4 regions of the Mesobacillus thioparans genome follow, and region 1 is predicted to be linked to each of the others. Evidence: predicted binding sites of a transcription regulator. Region 1 holds the regulator's gene; each other region holds the start of a gene.
The links. Region 1 encodes Rex, which represses fermentation and respiration genes when NADH is low (regulators of the CRP and FNR family bind a similar motif). Its sites were predicted from a motif close to TTGTGAAATATTTCACAA; they were not measured.

Region 1 (4,800 bases):
AATTGCCGGGGAACTTCATCAGCTGGTGACGGGAGATTTCGTATACTTGGTTCACAACTTTATCCAGGAAGTAACGGTCGTGGGAAACAATCAGAATCGCACCGTCGTAGCCCTGGAGATACTGCTCAAGCCAGGAAAGTGTGTCAATGTCCAGATGGTTCGTCGGTTCGTCGAGAATCAGAATATCAGGACGTGTCAATAACAGCTTGGCGAGGGCAAGCCTTGTTTTCTGTCCTCCGCTTAAAGTGGAGATTTTTGTGGAATAATCAAAAGACTGGAAGTTCAAGCCGTGAAGGACCGAACGGATGTCAGCTTCGTACTGGTAACCGCCTTTTTCCTTGAACTGGACCTGCAAAACGTCATAATCCTTCAAAACTCTTTCATATTCCGACTCATTCGACAGGATGCCGGGATCGGACATTTTTTCCTCAAGCCGGCGCAGTTCTTTTTCCATGCTGTGCAGATGGTCAAAGACCGCCAGCATTTCATCCCAGATGCTTTTCTCGGATTCCAGCCCTGTATTCTGGGCAAGGTATCCGATTGTCGTTCCTTTCGGGCGGATAATCTCGCCGCCATCATGGGATTCAAAACCGGCAATGATTTTCAGCAGGGTTGATTTTCCCGCACCGTTCCGGCCGACCAATGCAACACGGTCATTGGTCTGTATTTCAAACTTGATATTCGATAAAATAAGATCAGCAGCAAAATATTTTGATAGCTGATTGACTTGTAATAGAATCATTATTTTTCACCTCTAATGCCTTAGGGATAGTGTAACCCAATCCTATGGGCTCGGCAATATGTGCGGCCTGCTATAGGGAGCAAGCTATGAAAAATTTCCCCTCTATATGTGAAGATAGAAACAAAGTTCACACACAAGTTTGTGAAAATAGTGTATTATTTGGTTGAAAGGAGCTTGAATATGGCAGAATTTACGCATTTTAATGAAGAGGGAAGAGCGAAGATGGTCGATGTCAGTGAAAAACCTGAGACGGTCCGTACGGCAGTCGCCCATTCAAGCATTACCGTTAATCAAGATATATATGTAAGGATTACTGAAAATAAAATAAAAAAAGGCGATGTACTGGCAGTCGCGCAGGTTGCTGGCATCATGGCGGCCAAGAAGACATCCGAGATCATCCCGATGTGCCACCCGATTCCATTAACAGGCATTGACCTTTCGTTTGATTGGGAGCAAAATGGTAATGACTATATATTAAATATCGCAGCAGCTGTTAAAACAAAAGGAAATACAGGGGTAGAAATGGAAGCGTTAACAGCAGCGTCAGCATGCGCGCTGACTGTCTATGATATGTGCAAGGCCGTCGACAAAGGCATGGTGATCGGCAAGACCTATCTCGTGGAAAAGACTGGCGGGAAAAACGGCGATTTTAAGAGAGATGAGAAGCTAAAATAGAAATACGAACGGGTGGAGGATGGAGAATGACGAATGATGCTATGAAGATTCCGCAGGCAACCGCAAAACGTTTGCCGCTGTATTACCGATTTTTATTGAACTTGCATTCTTCAGGCAAGCAAAGGGTATCATCCGCGGAGCTGAGTGAAGCGGTAAAAGTGGATTCTGCTACGATTAGAAGGGACTTTTCCTATTTCGGGGCTTTGGGTAAAAAGGGTTACGGCTATAATGTGAATTACCTGCTGACTTTTTTCCGAAAGACGCTCGACCAGGATGAACTCACAAAGGTTGCGCTGATTGGTGTCGGTAATTTGGGAACGGCGTTTTTGAATTATAATTTTTCCAAAAATAATAATACGAAAATTGAAATTGCCTTCGATGTCGACCAGGATAAGGTAGGGACGCAGATTGGCGATGTGCCTGTCTATCACATGGATGACCTTGATAAGGTTGTTGTCGAGGAAGGCATCCAGGTGGCGATCCTGACGGTGCCATCAGCGGTGGCACAGCCGATCACGGACAGACTAGTACAGGCGAATGTGAAGGGCATCCTGAACTTCACGCCAGCGAGGCTGAATGTGCCGCCTTCTATCAGGATCCATCATATTGATCTGGCAGTGGAATTGCAATCATTGATTTATTTCTTGAAGCATTATCCGACTGACAGTGACTCAGAAGAATAAAAAATGGCTCCTTCATTTGAAGGAGCTATTTTTTCTGCATTTGTTTAAGTTTGAAATGAAACAGGATCATCCTGATGCCGGAGCCGAAGTCGAAGGTGGCGAGCAGGACGAGCAAATAACTGAAAAATCCCCAGCCTGAGTCGTTGACATTCTGGATGGCGAAATAGGTGAATAAGATGCCTAACAAGATGTAGACAATGCCTGAGAACATAGGCGATTGCTTCATGACTTAAAATCCCCCAATAAAGCTTTGAATTTTCTCTGCTTCTCTTATCATTCTCTCTATGTCTTCTCTGAATACGGATTGAAGCAGGACAACCATTGTATTCATTGTAACATGGGCGATGATCGGCACGATGATCCGCTTTGTTTTTACATACAGGAAGGCAAAGGTAAAGCCCATCGCCGAGTAGAGGATCACATGCTCTGGCTCCATATGGGCCAGTGCAAAGATGACGGAACTGATCAAGGCTGCAAAGAAGAAATTCATTTTCTTTTGCAGGCTGCCGAAGATGATCTTCCGGAAGACGATTTCCTCCAGGATCGGACCGATGATCGAGCTGACGAGGATGACGACCGGGAACCTTTCGATCAGCTTGATGATTTCCTGTGTATTCTCCGAGCCCATTTCAATTCCAAGCATGCTTTCGATGCTGCCAGCAATCGACTGGGCGAACAGGGCCAGAAAGACCCCGGCGAAAGCCCAGGCCGCCGAGCTTGCCGGCGAAGATGCTTCGCGCAAATCTGCATGTATGTTTCGTTCTTTCCTTAAAATCATCAGGATGATCAGGAGAGTCAGTGAAAAACTGATCACGAGCCAGTATGGAATCGCGAGGGTTTGCATTTCATCAAGGCTTTTTCCCATCGCGGCACCGATGAAAGCAATGATTGGAACCCCCACAAGGCTTGAAAGCTGCATGACAATATAGGCAATAAGGACGTACCAGTATTCTTTTTTCAATCGAAAAAACTCCTTAATAATGCAGTAATGTATGTTCTGAAATTTTACGTAATAATATGCTGGCCTGTAAAATAAAATACGGGGACAGCTTTGCTTATCTAGGCACTCTCTATATTCTACTAGTAAATGATTTGAAAGTTCAAATTGTAGGGTCAGGATGAAAATGTGGTTGTCCGGGTTTAGTATTTCCTGAATACCAGATACTTGTTAAGGTGAAATTTTCTCTTTAAAAATGATCGGAGGTTCAAATGGTTTATTTGGAAACGTCACGACTGCTTTTGCGCGATTGGTCTGCCGCAGATTTAGAGCACTTTTGCAAAATGAATGCAGACCCGGATGTGATGAAGTATTTCCCTCGTGTCTTATCTTCCTCAGAAACGGAGAGGTTTTATCAGGATATGCTAGCCGAGTTCAATGAATACGGCTTTGGGTTATATGCAGTTGAAGTGAAGGCCACGAAAGAATTTATCGGATTCCTCGGGTTTCACATGGCAACTTTCGAAGGTGATTTCACCCCGTGTATAGAGATTGGCTGGAGGCTAAAGAAAGAGGCCTGGGGCCAAGGGTATGCAACAGAAGGTGCCAGAGCCTGTCTGGAATATGGATTCAAGCAACTGGGCTTTAATGAGGTCGTCAGTTTTACTGCTGAGATCAATCGTCCTTCAATCAGTGTAATGAGAAAAATCGGTATGAAGCCTGTTAAAACGTTTCTCCATCCGAAAGTAGATCAGGGCAGTCCGCTTAAGAAGCATGTCCTCTATCAAATCAATTCATGACGCTGTCTCCGGGAGGTTTCCCCAGCATTCGACAGCAGCAGAATCAGTTAGAATTTTCATGAAAAATTTTAGCTTCACGCTTGCAAAAAAAATCCAGATTCTTTATTATATAAATTGTGTTAGCACTCTGATGAGGCGAGTGCTAATAAAAAAATCTACATATAATTTGAGGAGGTTGTTTCACTTGATTAAGCCACTAGGAGATCGCATTATTATCGAGCTTGTTGAGTCTGAAGAAAAAACTGCAAGCGGTATCGTTTTACCCGACTCAGCGAAAGAAAAACCTCAAGAAGGTAAAGTCGTAGCTGTTGGAACTGGCCGGGTTCTTGAGAACGGCGAGCGCGTTGCACTTGAAGTTGCAGTCGAAGACCGCATTATCTTCTCAAAATACGCAGGCACAGAAGTGAAGTACCAGGGAACTGAGTACCTCATCCTACGTGAAAACGACATTCTTGCAGTAGTGGAATAGAAAAGTGGAAGCGCCTTGGTCAGGCCCGACAAGCGCTGGAGGGCCTGACAGTGAAGTCGTTGTTTGACTTCATTGGCAGGACCGAAATCGATATGTATAGCCGACTGTCCAGAAACGCAGAAGCTGGAGACTCCGACAAAGAAGCGCTTTTTGCTTCTGCCGGCGGAGTTGAAGTTTCGGAGTTTCTAGGAGGCGACACTAAACAAGCGACTCGAGGGACTAGGCGCTGGAGCTAGACACTAACAAAAGTGTAGTGGGTTAACATATTAAATTAAAAATCCGAGGAGGTTTTTCTACAATGGCAAAAGAAATTAAGTTCAGTGAAGAAGCACGCCGCGCGATGCTTCGCGGGGTAGATTCTCTTGCAAATGCAGTAAAAGTAACTCTTGGACCAAAGGGACGAAACGTGGTTCTTGAGAAGAAATTCGGTTCACCTCTTATCACGAACGATGGTGTAACAATCGCTAAAGAAATCGAACTTGAAGATGCATTCG
Region 2 (4,800 bases), on a different contig from region 1:
GCGAATCTTTCATTTTACACATAGAAGGCTGCTGCTTCGGCTATTATAAATTGAAAACATCGAAATCCGGGAAGGAGGAACAAGAATGGATCCGGTAATTTTGTCAGATGTCCAGGAAGCATTGGACGGTTTTAAAGACAAAGAAGTCTATATTCATTTGGAAACAACAAATGGGGCATATGCCTCCCATAACGATGAGTCATTCTTTTCATCAGGCGCATATATTCGAAATGCGAAGGTCACTTATGAACGTGCGAAGATTACTGGTGAAGGCCCATACCGGGCTGGTTTAAAGATTCCGTTTGGCTGGGTTTACGCAGAAGGAATCACCCACTTTGAGATTGATGATAAAGGCAGGCTGCTGCTTGCAGGCCATGATTTTACCGGAAAGCTTGCTGTCGCCCTTGAAATAAGTGAAACGCCGTTCGAATAACCCGGCTGAAAGGAGAGATCTTACGATGGAAAAAGAAAGGCAAGTACTTGTCGTGTTCCCTCATCCTGATGATGAGGCATTTGGTGTTTCAGGGACAATTGCATCACATGTCAATATGGGGACGCCTGTCACGTATGCTTGTTTGACACTTGGCCAGATGGGACGGAATATGGGGAATCCCCCATTCGCGAACCGTGAAACCCTTTCTGCTATCCGTGAGCAGGAATTAAAGGAAGCAGCACGGGCTATGGGAATCAACGATTTGCGAATGCTTGGGTTCCGTGACAAGACAATTGAATTCGAGGATGAAAATATGCTGACAAACCTGATGTCCTCGCTGATATCAGAATTGAACCCTTCGCTTGTCATCACATTCTACCCTGGCTACTCTGTCCACCCAGACCATGAGGCAACAGGTGCAGCGGTGGTTCGCGCGGTTGAAAAGATACCTGAAGCAGACAGACCGAAGCTGCATTGTGTCGCATTCTCGCGTAACTGTGTAGAAGAGCTCGGTGAACCAGATGTCGTCCATAACATCAGCGCTGTAGCCGATGTTAAACTGGATGCGATTCGAGCCCACCGCTCGCAGACCCAGCTGATGCTTGAAAATATGGCTGAGAAGCTGAAGGAGAAGGATCCTCAGACAATGGCCTGGCTGAATAATGAACGCTTTTGGACCTATAAATTTTAATCCACCTGTTGCAGGTGGATTTTTTCATTTCTTTTCATATACCCCTTCGATCATCAATCCTTTTACGAACACCACTTCATTCTCTGGTTCACCCTTGATGCTCCACACAGACTCCTTAAACCCTATAAACTTGCTGCTATCTGTCTTACCTATCAATTTGTCGATTTCAAACTTTCTTTCGCCGTTCAAATAGTATTTTTTATAGGTGTCATAACCTGTGTAATATTCATTATTTTTATAGACGAGGGTTCCGGCAGCCTTAGTCGTATAAACGTCTAAGTTTGCATCGTAGATAAAAAGACCGGCGATTAGTAGGAGTGGAGCCAGCGTAAGGATCAGCCACTTTTTCTTTTTTAGCAAACGATCACTTCCTGCTTTATGGATTAGAGTTGCCAGGCAATGCACTATAAAAGTAATTCCGCAAACCTCTGAAAAACCCTTTTTTTCACTTATTTTTCATCCCCTTCTCTTCGGTATTTCAGGCTCAGCAAAAATTTTAAAGGCCTCGTCCGCTTTTTATCACTTCATAAAATGGACACATCCTGTTCATATTCCTTTCACAATTCCCCACTTTTAATGTGAACTGCATCACACTTTTCACCCCTCCTCCCCATGTACGATGTTAGTGAATTCATTAAATGAAGGGGGTTATGAAGTCCATGCAAAAAGCTTTAATCAGTTTTGTCATAAGTGCCCTGCTTGGCCTGGGAATCGGTTATGTTGCATTCGCTGTTATTGGCGGCAGTAATGAAACCGCCACCAATGAGACCGCTGCCAAAGGACAAGAGGATACTAAGCCAGCGGCTGACAACAAACAAGAGAAGAAGGATGACAAGCCAGTTGCTGAAACCGTTTCTGCTGACGAAAACATCTTAAAATCCAAGGGCTGCCTTGGCTGCCATTCCGTTTCTTCCCTGAATCTGAAAGGCGGTGCAACTGGCCCGGATTTGTCCAAGGCATTCGAAAATGTTGAAGGAAAGCACGGTAAACCGGTTGACCAGTTCTTAAAGGAACCGACATCAGCAGTGATGTCAGGTGTTATTAGTGGAAATCCACTAACAGAACAAGAGATCGCAGAAGTAGTAAAACTATTAGAGGAAGCTTCAAAAAAATAAAAAGGGTGGTGCAAGGTTGATGAAAAAATGGATACCAATTGCCTCGGGACTTGCTACCGGTCTGCTGGCCGCGACTGTTTTCTTCGCTGATTTTTCTCCTGGAAATCCAAGTGAAGCAATCGCAAATAGCAGCAAAAACAAGACGAATGCCGAAAAAGTATATGTGCCTTTTGGCGAAAAGGATGAGTACTACCTGTTCGCGTCTGGCGGCCACTCTGGCCAAATGTTCATTTATGGCGTTCCATCCATGAGACATATCAGGACAGTGCCGGTGTTCAGCCCGGATTCAGCAACAGGCTACGGCTTTGATAATCATTCAAAAAAAATGCTGGGCGGCTTTTCATGGGGCGATCTTCATCACCCGGCCTTTTCTGAAACAAATGGCGATTATGATGGAAAATACATGTTTGCGACGGATGTAGGCAACAGCCGTGCAGCAGTTATGAATCTTGAAACGTTCACCGTCAAAGATATCATCGAAGTACCAAATACGAGCGGCCCGCACTGCGCAGCCTTCGTTACAGAAAACACTGAATACATGTTCTTGCCAACCCGTTTCGCCGTTCCGATTGGCAAAGAGTACGCACCATTAGATGATTATAGTGAAAAGTACCGCGGCGTCATGTCCGCAGTCACCTTTGATGAGAAAAATGAAAAATTGAATATTGCCTACCAGGTTGCTCTTCCGCCATGGTCCTATGATTTATCTGATGCCGGGAAAAAGATGTCCAAGGATTGGGCAGTCATGACCACCTATAATACAGAAGAAGCAACGACGAACCTGGAGATTAACGCTTCCCAGGCAGACCGCGACTTCATCGTCCTGTTCAACTGGAAAGAGCTCGAGCAAATGGTCAAGGATGGAAAATATGATGAAGTGACCGGCCAGAAAATGATTTTCCCTGAAAAACATAAGGGCGGCATGTACCTGGTTCCGGTAGCAAAATCGCCGCACGGTGTCGATGTGACTCCTGATGGCAAGCACTTTATTGCCTCCGGTAAATTAGCACCATCGATGACCGTTTTCTCTTTTGAAAAAGCATTCAAAGCGATCGAAAGTAAAGATTTCGCAGGAGAACGAAATGGTATTCCAATCATTAAGTATGAATCTGTGATGGAAAGAGAAGTTAACCCTGAAAATGCGCTAGGACCTCTTCATACACAATTTGATGATAAAGGCATGGCTTACACAACCATGTTCATTTCATCTGAAATCGTGAAATGGGATCCAAAGACAGGTGAAACACTGGATCGCGTTCCTGTACAGTACTCTCCTGGACATTCTGTTGCCGCTGAAGGAGATACCGTCGCACCTGATGGAAAGTACATCATCGCCTTAAATAAAATTGCCAAAGACAGCTACCTATCTGTTGGCCCTTCCCATCCTGAATCCATGCAGCTGATCGACCTGCGCGGAGACAAGATGGAGATCATCCAGTCTGCTCCGGTAAACCCAGAGCCGCACTACGCTCAAATGATCAAAGCAGATAAAATCAAGACCATCACCGTCTACCCTAAGGACGAAAAGAATCCTGATGCTGTTTATAAGCAGGAAGAAACACGAATCGAACGGAAAGGCAACGAAGTCCATGTATACGGAATTGCCATGCGCTCAAAATTCATTTTTGATGCCAAAGCCGAAAGACCTGACCAGATTGAGGTCAAAAAAGGAGATAAGGTGTTTATTCACCTGACAAACATTGACTTTGACCAGGACATCACCCACGGATTTGCCATCAATGGCTATGATTTGAATATTGAAGTACAGCCGGGACAGACGAATACGGTGGAATTCACAGCCGATAAAGCAGGAACCTTCCCGATTTATTGCACAAACTTCTGCTCAGCTCTGCATCAGGAAATGACGGGTTACTTCCTTGTAAAACCATAATTCCTGCGCAAAAACATGTGAAGGGTATCAGCCTCTAATGTTGATACCCTCACATATTTTAAATCTATTAAATAGAAAGGTGTGATTCCCTTGGCCGGAAAAAAACTCTCCACCCTTTCCTCCGGATTGATTGCTGCAGCAGCTGCATTGATCGGCGCTTCATTATTTTTCCCATGGTGGGGAATGGAATTTTTCGCTCCCCAATATCCAGAAGGATTAAACATCATCGTCTATCCAGATAAACTGCAAGGTGAAATCGACATCGTCAATGGACTGAACCACTATATTGGCATGAAAGGCTTCAGTGAGGAGAACTTCCCTGAACTCGGCTACCTAAAATATCTGATTGGCGGTTTGGCTGCATTAACACTCATCACGGCCCTGCTGAGAAGCAAAAAGGCACTTTATGCCCTGATCGGAATTTTTTCTATCGGCGGACTGCTTGGCGTCTGGGACTTGCGCCGCTGGCTTCATGACTTTGGAACAGATCTCAGCCCAACCGCACCGATTAAAGTTGACCCATTTGTTCCGCCGATTATTGGTGAGAACACACTCGCGAACTTCATAACAAACAGCTATCTTGGCATGGGTTCTTTTTTAGTAATAGCAGCATTCATCCTGATTCTCATCCCCCTTTGGAAGGATCGTTGATCATGAAAAAAATCCTTTG
Region 3 (4,800 bases), on a different contig from region 1:
GATCGCATATCCGTCAAGGATGGATACAAGGTTGTTTGTTCTGCTGTCTTCATCTTTTCCAAGTGCTTTAGGAACAATGGAGAAAGTGTTAGAGATACCATCCAGCGCGTAGCTATAAGGCAGTTTTGCTACTGATGAAAGGGAAGCGAGTGTTCCCTTTGTATCGCGTCCGTGCATTGGATTGGCACCTGGTGCGAACGGTTCGCCTGCGCGGCGTCCATCTGGTGTGTTGCCAGTCTTCTTGCCATAAACAACGTTTGAAGTAATGGTCAGGATCGACATGGTATGGACAGAGTTGCGATATGTCGGATGCTTGCGCAGTTTTGTCATGAAGTTTTTCACGAGTTCAACTGCGATGCTGTCAACACGATCATCATTGTTTCCATACTTAGGGAAGTCGCCTTCAGTTTCAAAATCAACTGCAATGCCGTTTTCGTCACGGATTACTTTTACCTTTGCATGCTTGATTGCGCTCAATGAATCCGCTACTACGCTTAAGCCTGCGATTCCAGTTGCCATCGTGCGAAGGACTTCAGTGTCATGCAGCGCCATTTCAATCCGTTCGTAGCTGTATTTATCATGCATATAGTGAATGACATTGAGAGTGTTGATGTAAAGGCCGGCAAGCCATTCCATTACATTATCGAATTTAGCCATTACTTCTTTGTAGTCAAGTACATCGGAAGTAATCGGGCTTAATGCTGGAGCCACTTGGACCTTCAGCTTTTCGTCAACACCGCCATTGATAGCATATAGCAATGCTTTTGCCAGGTTTGCACGTGCTCCGAAGAATTGCATCTGCTTGCCGATTTCCATCGCTGACACGCAGCAGGCGATTCCGTAGTCATCGCCATATTCACAGCGCATTAAATCGTCGTTTTCATACTGGATTGAACTTGTTTTAATGGACATTTCAGCACAGTATCTCTTGAAGTTCTCTGGCAGGGCAGGGGACCATAACACGGTCAGGTTAGGCTCCGGTGCAGGACCAAGATTATCAAGAGTGTGAAGGAATCGGAAAGAGTTTTTCGTTACAAGTGACTGCCCGCTATGAGCCATTCCCCCGATTGATTCTGTCACCCAGGTAGGGTCCCCGCTGAATAACTCGTTGTAATCAGGTGTGCGTGCGAATTTCACAAGACGGAGTTTCATGACGAAATGGTCGACAAGCTCCTGTGCCTCTTGTTCAGTCAGGGTTCCATCTTGAAGGTCGCGTTCAATATAGATATCCAGGAAGGTCGCGACGCGTCCAAGGCTCATTGCTGCACCATTCTGTTCTTTTATTGCTGCAAGATATGCAAAGTAGACCCATTGGAAAGCTTCTGCAGCATTTGTTGCTGGTTTGGAAATATCATAGCCATAGCTCTGAGCAAGCTGCTTCAATTCATTCAATGAACGATATTGCTCCGAGATTTCTTCTCTCAGTCGCATAGTGTCCTCAGTCATAACGCTGCTTGTCGTTCCATGGTCCTTCTTCTTTTGCTCCATCAGGAAGTCGACACCATAAAGAGCTACACGACGGTAGTCACCGATGATCCGGCCGCGGCCATAAGCATCTGGCAAGCCAGTAATGATGCCGGCTTTACGGGCCTGGATCATTTCTTTTGTATAGACATCGAAAACACCCTGGTTATGTGTTTTACGGAAGTCTGTGAAAATCTTTTCTACTTCTTTATCCAATTCATAACCATATGCCTCGCACGCGGCCTTAGCCATTCTAATTCCGCCAAAAGGCTGCATTGAGCGTTTGAATGGCTGATCAGTCTGGAAACCTACAACCTTTTCTTTAGATTTGTCAAGATAGCCAGGGCCATGTGAAGTGATGGTGGATACCACTTTAGTATCCATATCAAGAATCCCGCCGTTTTCGCGCTCCTGCTTTGTCAATTCCATTACTTGCTGCCATAATTGGAGTGTTTCTTCTGTGGCAGCCTCCAGGAAGCTTGAGTCCCCGGTATATTCAGAGAAATTATTCAGGATAAAATCGCGTACATTGATTTCTTCTTGCCAAGCGCCGTTTTTAAAGCCTTTCCATTGTTCCATTTTGGTTCACCTCTAAAGTGGATGTTTGTATAACAGTTATCACACTATTATCATACTACGGATATAACAGAATGAGTGTGACATATTTGTGAAATTATGAACAAGGCAAATGAATATTGAGTTTATTTGGTTCTATTCTTGGGTATTTAAAAAACTGTACTATAATTATATTTTGTTTTGAGAAGTCTGTTATATAAAAATCTTTATGTACTTAATGCTAACAGGAAATGTTTCCACTGTGTTCGTAGTGATTTGTATGTTTTGTGTCAATTGTTATTTTCAATGGGAAAGCAACTTCCAATTAAAAGAAAGAACAGGGATCGGCTCCCTGCTCTCGGATATAGTTCAATCCACCACGATATAAGCTATCATCGGCCCATTGTGTTCTGCTGAAGGATGGGTAAGACAGATCATCCTGTATGTTCCTTCCTTGTCAAATTGCAAAGGCACAACGGTTTCCTCGCCTTTTTTGACAACTCCCTTGATTTCTGTTCCTTCAATGATGAAAGGATGCTCTTTGCCGTTCACACCAAGGATTTTCAGGCTGACCTTTTCTCCTTTTTCCACGAAAATGGTACCTGGGTCCCAGCGGTATGCTTCAATTTCTTTGCCGTCATCGGTTTTCGATTTGAATTCTCCTGTCACCAGGTGTATTTCCCTGATTTGTTCATTCTGTCCGCCAATCGCTGGAGTGGCATCAGGCTTAAGGTTCATCCAAATCGAGCCAACGATGGCAAGGAAGACAATGAGGCCAATTAAATATAAAGCCCTTCTTTTAAGTACAAAGAAATGCATGTTTTCACCTCCTTATGATCTCTTTAAATATCTATGCTCGTCCCTATGTTGAACTTGTCTAATTTTTTTTTGGATTTTCTTTTGAATAGATTATCTGCCCAACAACAGACTATTAACTAGGCTATTATGAGAAAACAGTTTGGGAAAGTGAAGGTGGAAATGATGTACCGTTTATTTACACATAATGATTTGGATGGAGTGGCATGCGGGATTTTATTCCGGCTTGCATTCGGGGAAAAAGCGGATATCCGCTATAATTCTGTGTCTGAATTGAATTTTCAGATGGAAAAATACTTTGAGAGAATGAATGAGCGCATGAAAAAGGAAGACCATCTATACATAACCGATCTTTCCGTAAACCAAGAAATTACCGAAAGGATCAATCGTTTCGTGTCAGAAGGAGGGAAGGCCAATCTGATTGACCATCATAAAACGGCACTGCATTTTAACGACTATAGCTGGGGATTTGTAAAAGTGGAAGATGAATCGGGATCCCTTACAAGTGCTGCTTCGTTAGTGTATGAGTATCTGATAAGCAACGAGCACTTGGCTCAAAGAGGAGCACTTGATGAGTTTGTTGAGCTGGTGCGCCAGTATGATACTTGGGAGTGGGATATTCATCAGAATTTCAAAGCGAAGAATCTTAATGATTTATTTTTCATGGTTTCGATAGAAGATTTTGAAGAACGTATGATATCCAGGCTGCAAACAGGTGATGAGTTTGAATTCGATGAATTTGAACAGAAGTTACTGGAAATGGAAGAAGATAAAATCCAACGTTATATTAGGAGGAAGAAAAGGGAAATCATCCAAATGGAACATGATGGATTGTTTGGAGGCGTCGTCCACGCCGAATCCTATCATTCTGAGCTGGGGAATGAACTGGGGAAGGAGTTTCCACAGCTGGATTATATTGCGATCCTTAATGTTGGAGGCAGGAAAATCAGTTTCAGGACGATTCATGATCATGTGGACGTATCTGCTTTGGCTGGGAAATTTGGAGGCGGGGGACACGCGAAGGCTTCTGGATGTACATTGAATGGGGAGGCTTATAAACGTTATATTGACCAGGTGTTTCCTCTTGAACCGATCAAACAGGACGCATTCAAAAATACCTATAACATAAAGGATTCTAGAAATGGCTGTCTCTATGAGAATAGGGATAGGGACCTGTTTTTCATCTTTAAGGATGGAACCCGCTATTTTATAAAGCTAGAGCAGAAGGAAAAACTGGGGCCGTATAATGATTTCCCAGAAGCTGAACGTTTCTTGAAAAGGAATTATGGGGCAGCACTTGCCAGGGATGAAGTATATATTGGATACCTTGAAAATATAGTCTATAATCAAAGTCTGTTTTCCTGAAATTTTAATCCGGCTACCAAGATAACCTGCTTCTAATTTTTACTGTTATAAAAAGCTGATTCATAGTAAAACAGCAAGAGGGTGTCCTAAAAGGTATCAACTTTTGGACACCCTCTTTTTTAAGTTAGCTTCTAAAATTAGTCCGTTGATTTCCGTTCCAGGCGCTTCGCTTTCCGCGAGGCTGTCGCTGAGTCTCCTCATCGCTTCGTTCTTGCGGGGTCTCACCTGACCAGCTGCGCCCGCAGGAGTCTACGCGCCTTCCACTCCAATCAACTCAGGTTTCTAAATTCATTTTTTTTACTTTCCCAATGTTTCCTTCTATTCCATTTGGGTTAAAAAATAATAACACTGCCCCATTACAAGCTGGTTTCTGGTAAAATGATTGAAGAATTTATATCTGGATGTGTTATGGATGAGAAATTTTTTGGCGCTTTCCATTGTGCTTCTGATTAGCATGTATTCTTTTTCGAGTTTTGTCCATGCGGAAGAAGGTGTTCCTGATTTAACTTCTGACGCCGCAATTCTGATGGATACACAGTCAGGTGCCATCTTGTTTGGAAAGAATGAAGAGAAGAGGATGTATCCTGCAAGTCTTACAAA
Region 4 (4,800 bases), on a different contig from region 1:
ACCATCTGTGTCAACTCCAATTATAGAAGTTTTGATTATTGACATTGTAACAGCTACAAATATTGTTAACTGTTAATATTCTCACAGTAACATCAATAGTCCTCTATTTAGAATAGTAGATTTTACCCTTATATATATATTACAACATAAAAACTGCCAGGATAGTGTTTTTATTGAGAAATGTCACTATGTTGTCATATTATCTAAATTAGAAGGCTGCATCAAGGGTTTGATGCAGACTTCATAAGGTCTATTTGTTTTTTGCAGGGAGCTCACTGAAGATGCCGACAAAGTTCTTGATTTCTCCTGCCTCATTTTTTACCGGACTGATGGTAAGCATTTCAGGATAAATGACTCCGTTCTTCTTTTTGTTCCAGATTTCCCCCTGCCAGAATCCAGTTTCATTAATAGATTTCCACATTTCCTTGTAAAAAGCATCCCCATGCTTTCCCGAACGCAGGACGCTCGGGTTTTTCCCAATGACTTCCTCAGCATTATAGCCAGTTACAGTGGTGAAAGCCTGATTTACCTTTTCAATCATGCCCTTCACATCCGTAATCATGATTCCTTCTGCTGTATGGTCGATGACATTTTTCGCAAGGCTCAATTTCTCCTGATAGTACATCCAGATGACGATGATCAGGCTGGCAAGCGCAATCTGTGACAGCGCCATGAAACCGATGGCATAATGTCCGGTCAGATTGAACAGGAAGGCCAGCATAAGCGGCGGGAAGAAGCCTCCCAATCCACCCATTGCAGACACGATTCCATTCACGATCCCCGCTTGTTTTGAAAAATACAGCGGCACAAGCTTGAAGACTGTGCCGTTGCCGACACCCGCACTGATCGCGACTGCGAGGCAGCCAATTGTATAAAGGGTCAGGGAAGGCGTGAACGAAAGCAAAATACCTGAAATGGTCATGCCGGCAAAAACAACCATCAAGATGACAAATGAGTTGAATTTATCACCCAGCCAGCCGCCAATCGGCCTGAAGAATGTAGCAAGGGCAATGAATCCAGCGGTCCTGATACCGGCATCTACCTTATCAAGCTCAAAATGTGACACGAGAAAATTCGGCAGATAAATCGTAAAGGCAACAAATGATCCGAATGTTAAGAAGTAAAACAGGCTCAATGCCCAGAGCTTCTGATTCCTGTATACACTTTTGATTTGCTCCCCGAGGGGCGTGGCAACTTTCGGTTCATTTTTGTCACCAAGAAAAAAGTTCAGCAGTGCAAATGCAGCCAAAAGCACCATGTAAAGCCTGACTGTCGACTGCCAGCCAATCTGTGATGCAATGACCGGTGCCGAAAAAGTCGTCACTGCAGTTCCCAGGTTGCCGGCCCCGTAAATCCCGTTCACGAATCCATGACGTTCTTTCGGATAATATTTCGGTAGGGAGGTTACGCCGACAGAAAAGATTGCCCCGCTTACCCCGACCAGCAAACCGCCGATCAGCAGGTCAATATAGGAATCTGCCAGACTGATGAAATATACCGGAAACAGCAGGAATGCGAAGCTGATGGAAAAAAGTTTTCGGGCCCCATATTTGTTTGTCCAGTATCCAATAGGGATCCTCAAGACCGAACCAAGGACGACAGGGATGGCCGTAACCATCGCGATTTCGTTCTCAGTCAGCATCAAATCCTCTTTAATGAACGGCATTAGTGCGGATAATATGACCCATACCATAAAACCGGCAACAAGACTAAGAGTTTGAAGCGGCAGTTGCTTTTTTTGTGTGCGCATGATTTTTCTCCCTTCTAGTTTTTTTGACGATTGTTGCTTAATTATATAAATCGTAAAAAAATCAAGGTCATTTCGATGTGAAGAACTTCACTCCTGTTTCTTTGTTCAATAAACTGTCACAGTTGTCTTCAAACATCAGAATCAACTGCGTTTTTTTACCGATATAATATAGCTAGAGTAACTTTGTTTCGAAAATGTGAACAAAACAAACGAAGAATGTGACGAGATTTTGACAATTCCTTATGCGTCATTAAGTTAACACTATCCGCATGTTATTATTGGTTCAATAACAAAAAGCCACGGATGATTAAATTTTAAAAAAGGGTGATGACCATGCCAAACACAACTAAAGTGACTCATTCAATAGAAATTAAAGAATTGCTCCAATTCGCGGACCGGACATTCAAAGTTAAGAAGGGCACATACTTGTTCCAGGAAGGCATGGAGGCAGAAGAGCTTTATTTGATTCTTGGCGGTAAGGTCCAGATAAGCAAAGTCACCCAGGATGGCCGTGAACTTGCCTTAAGGATTTGCGGGGAAAATGATCTATGCGGAGAATTGACCTTGTTTACAGATGCTCCGAAATATCTCCTTAGCGCATTGATCCTTGAAGATGCAAAAATTGCGGCAATCCGAAAAGATGTCATCGAGAAGGAGATTTTCCATAATCCATCCCTCGCATTTGAATTCATGAAATGGATGAGCGACCACTTCCGTAAGACACAGACCAAATTCCGTGATTTAGTGCTTAATGGGAAAAAGGGTGCGCTGTTTTCCACTTTGATCAGGATGACGAACAGCTATGGTATCCATAAAGATACCGGTATCCTGATTGACCTGCCGTTAACAAACCAGGAACTGGCTAATTTCTGCGGCACATCCCGTGAAAGTACAAACCGGATCCTCAACGACTTGAAGCGTGAAGGGATCATTTCCATTAAAAAAGGGAAAATCCTGATCCATGATGTAGATTACTTGCGCAAGGAAATTGGCTGCGAAAATTGTCCGGCGGTTTTCTGTTCAATCGATTAACATAAAAAGCGAGTGAAGCCGGGCTTCACTCGCTTTTCTATAATGAGGCAGCCCGCTTGTCGCGGAGCTGCTTTTTTTCATTCCTTTTCCCTGCTTTTGTTAGCTTTCCTGCTTTTGTTTTCTTAGCGCTTTCGGTATATACACGCAGAACGGTTCGCTCTCCAGGTAGTCTCCTGTCATTGCATATGCCCTTGAACGTGATCCGCCGCATACATGCCTGAACTCACAAACCCCGCATTTCCCTTTGTATTCATCAGGATTCCGCAGTGATTTGAATATAGGGGACTCCCGGTAAATTTCAGCAAGAGGCTGTTCCCTTACATTCCCCGCTTTGACAGGAAGCAGACCGCTCGGGTAGACATCGCCTGTATGGGATATGAATACAAACCCATTTCCATCATTCACGCCTTTTGGTGCCCTGCCAAGACCATCGATCGAACCGGTCAAGCCTTCGTTTGTCAGCGCCGTCAAGTAGTTGATTTCATCTGTATGGTCCTTCGCCTCGCGCATTTTTTGCTGTATGACAACCCGGCGATAGTGCTGGGCAGCTGTTGTTTTAATGTCGAACTTCACCCGTTTGCTCAAATCATAGAGCCACTGGAACACTTTCTCATGCTCTACAGGAGATATCATGTCTTTTTCCTGGCCTCGCCCTGTCGGTACCAGGAAGAAAACACTCCACAGCACACAATCCAAATCTTCTACCATTTTTGCCATCTCATCTAAATAGTCTATATTGTAGCGGGAAATAACAGTATTGATCTGAATCGGAATTTCAAGCTCATGCAAATACTTGATTCTTTCCATCGTTAGATCAAACGAGCCTGCAGTACCTCTGAAATGATCATGGACTTCTGCTGTCGGCCCATCAATGCTGAACGCCCAACGTGAAAGTCCGACCGCTTTCGCCTTTTCGATCGCTTCCTTCGTAACATTCGGCGTTGCACTTGGTGTCATCGATACACGGACACCCTTTTTCACAGCGTATTCGGCGATATCAAAAACGTCCTCCCTCATCAATGGGTCGCCCCCTGTGAATACGAGCATCGGATTATTCATTTCATATATTTGATCAATCAGCGCTTTTCCCTCTTCGAAAGACAGTTCACGCGGATCTCTTCTATATTGTGCCTCCGCACGGCAGTGCAGGCATTTCAACTGGCAGGCTCTTGTAAGTTCCCAAATCACAATGAATGGGTCTTTGTTAAAATCTCTATCAAACATATTGGCGCCTCCTTAAGTACTTCTATACAAGAAGTATATAAGTGTTACCAACATGGATAAGTGAACTAACTCACATAAATCATGGCCAATCTGTCTTTTTCTATGACAATTTTGTGACCTAGGTCTTTAAAACAAATAAAAAACAGCAGGAGATTTCCTGCTGTTTCGAAAGGCTGATTAATCTCTAACACCAAGTGCAATTTTCGCGTAACGTGACATCATGTCTTTTGACCATGGAGGATTGAAGACAATATTCACTTCTGTATCTTTGATTTCAGGCAGGTCGGCAAGTGCCAGTTTTACCTGCTCGACAATGGTGCCGGCAAGCGGGCAGCCCATTGAAGTCAGGGTCATCGTTACAGTTGCCAGCCCTTCCTCATTCAAATCAACATCATATACTAGCCCTAAATTAACGATATCAACGCCAAGTTCAGGGTCAACGACCATCTCAAGCGCACCCATCATGCTCTCTTTTAATTCTTCATCCATCGGTGAACACTCCTTTATTAATGCTTTTCCTGTATCTATCATAACAATGAATCATTCCCATTAAAAGCGGAAGGCATCAAATATGCTTTGCAAACCACTCTGCCGAAGCCTCTACACCAGCGTTTGATACATTGTGCCCAGCATGTTCATCTGTGATGAACTTAAACATCCCTACTGTACCCTCATAGTTTTTCCTGTTTTGCTCATAAAAATGATAGGCAGCTTCATACGGTACAACAGGATCCATCCGGCCATGCCAGAATAATAACGGACGATTATTCAGTTTTTCCGGCTGCTGGCTGAGG

Region 2: a site for Rex is predicted at 1,701-1,718, ahead of ACNAZ4_RS08160 (cytochrome C). Genes of this name have one in related genera too.
Region 3: a site for Rex is predicted at 2,130-2,147, ahead of pflB (formate C-acetyltransferase). Genes of this name have one in related genera too.
Region 4: a site for Rex is predicted at 1,826-1,843, ahead of ACNAZ4_RS03355 (nitrate/nitrite transporter). Genes of this name have one in related genera too.

Annotation. Positions count from the first base shown of each region.
Region 1 is NZ_CBCSFH010000024.1:4,848-9,647, forward strand. Features, by position in the region: gene ACNAZ4_RS23140 (ABC-F family ATP-binding cassette domain-containing protein) at 1-742, opposite strand, end outside; gene moaC (cyclic pyranopterin monophosphate synthase MoaC) at 923-1,417, shown strand; gene ACNAZ4_RS23150 (redox-sensing transcriptional repressor Rex) at 1,444-2,100, shown strand; gene ACNAZ4_RS23155 (YdiK family protein) at 2,126-2,326, opposite strand; gene ACNAZ4_RS23160 (CPBP family intramembrane glutamic endopeptidase) at 2,330-3,061, opposite strand; gene ACNAZ4_RS23165 (GNAT family N-acetyltransferase) at 3,310-3,837, shown strand; gene groES (co-chaperone GroES) at 4,022-4,306, shown strand; gene ACNAZ4_RS23175 (hypothetical protein) at 4,357-4,542, shown strand; gene groL (chaperonin GroEL) at 4,605-4,800, shown strand, end outside.
Region 2 is NZ_CBCSFH010000003.1:212,104-216,903, forward strand. Features, by position in the region: gene ACNAZ4_RS08145 (YojF family protein) at 86-433, shown strand; gene bshB2 (bacillithiol biosynthesis deacetylase BshB2) at 459-1,124, shown strand; gene ACNAZ4_RS08155 (hypothetical protein) at 1,149-1,484, opposite strand; gene ACNAZ4_RS08160 (cytochrome C) at 1,784-2,239, shown strand; gene nosZ (Sec-dependent nitrous-oxide reductase) at 2,259-4,130, shown strand; gene ACNAZ4_RS08170 (hypothetical protein) at 4,221-4,781, shown strand; gene nosD (nitrous oxide reductase family maturation protein NosD) at 4,784-4,800, shown strand, end outside.
Region 3 is NZ_CBCSFH010000011.1:91,318-96,117, reverse strand. Features, by position in the region: gene pflB (formate C-acetyltransferase) at 1-2,043, opposite strand, end outside; gene ACNAZ4_RS17260 (cupredoxin domain-containing protein) at 2,389-2,757, opposite strand; gene ACNAZ4_RS17255 (DHH family phosphoesterase) at 3,001-4,200, shown strand; gene ACNAZ4_RS17250 (D-alanyl-D-alanine carboxypeptidase family protein) at 4,613-4,800, shown strand, end outside.
Region 4 is NZ_CBCSFH010000001.1:655,303-660,102, forward strand. Features, by position in the region: gene moaA (GTP 3',8-cyclase MoaA) at 1-5, opposite strand, end outside; gene ACNAZ4_RS03355 (nitrate/nitrite transporter) at 251-1,750, opposite strand; gene ACNAZ4_RS03360 (Crp/Fnr family transcriptional regulator) at 2,084-2,782, shown strand; gene ACNAZ4_RS03365 (TIGR04053 family radical SAM/SPASM domain-containing protein) at 2,882-4,006, opposite strand; gene ACNAZ4_RS03370 (metal-sulfur cluster assembly factor) at 4,184-4,495, opposite strand; gene ACNAZ4_RS03375 (prolyl oligopeptidase family serine peptidase) at 4,572-4,800, opposite strand, start outside.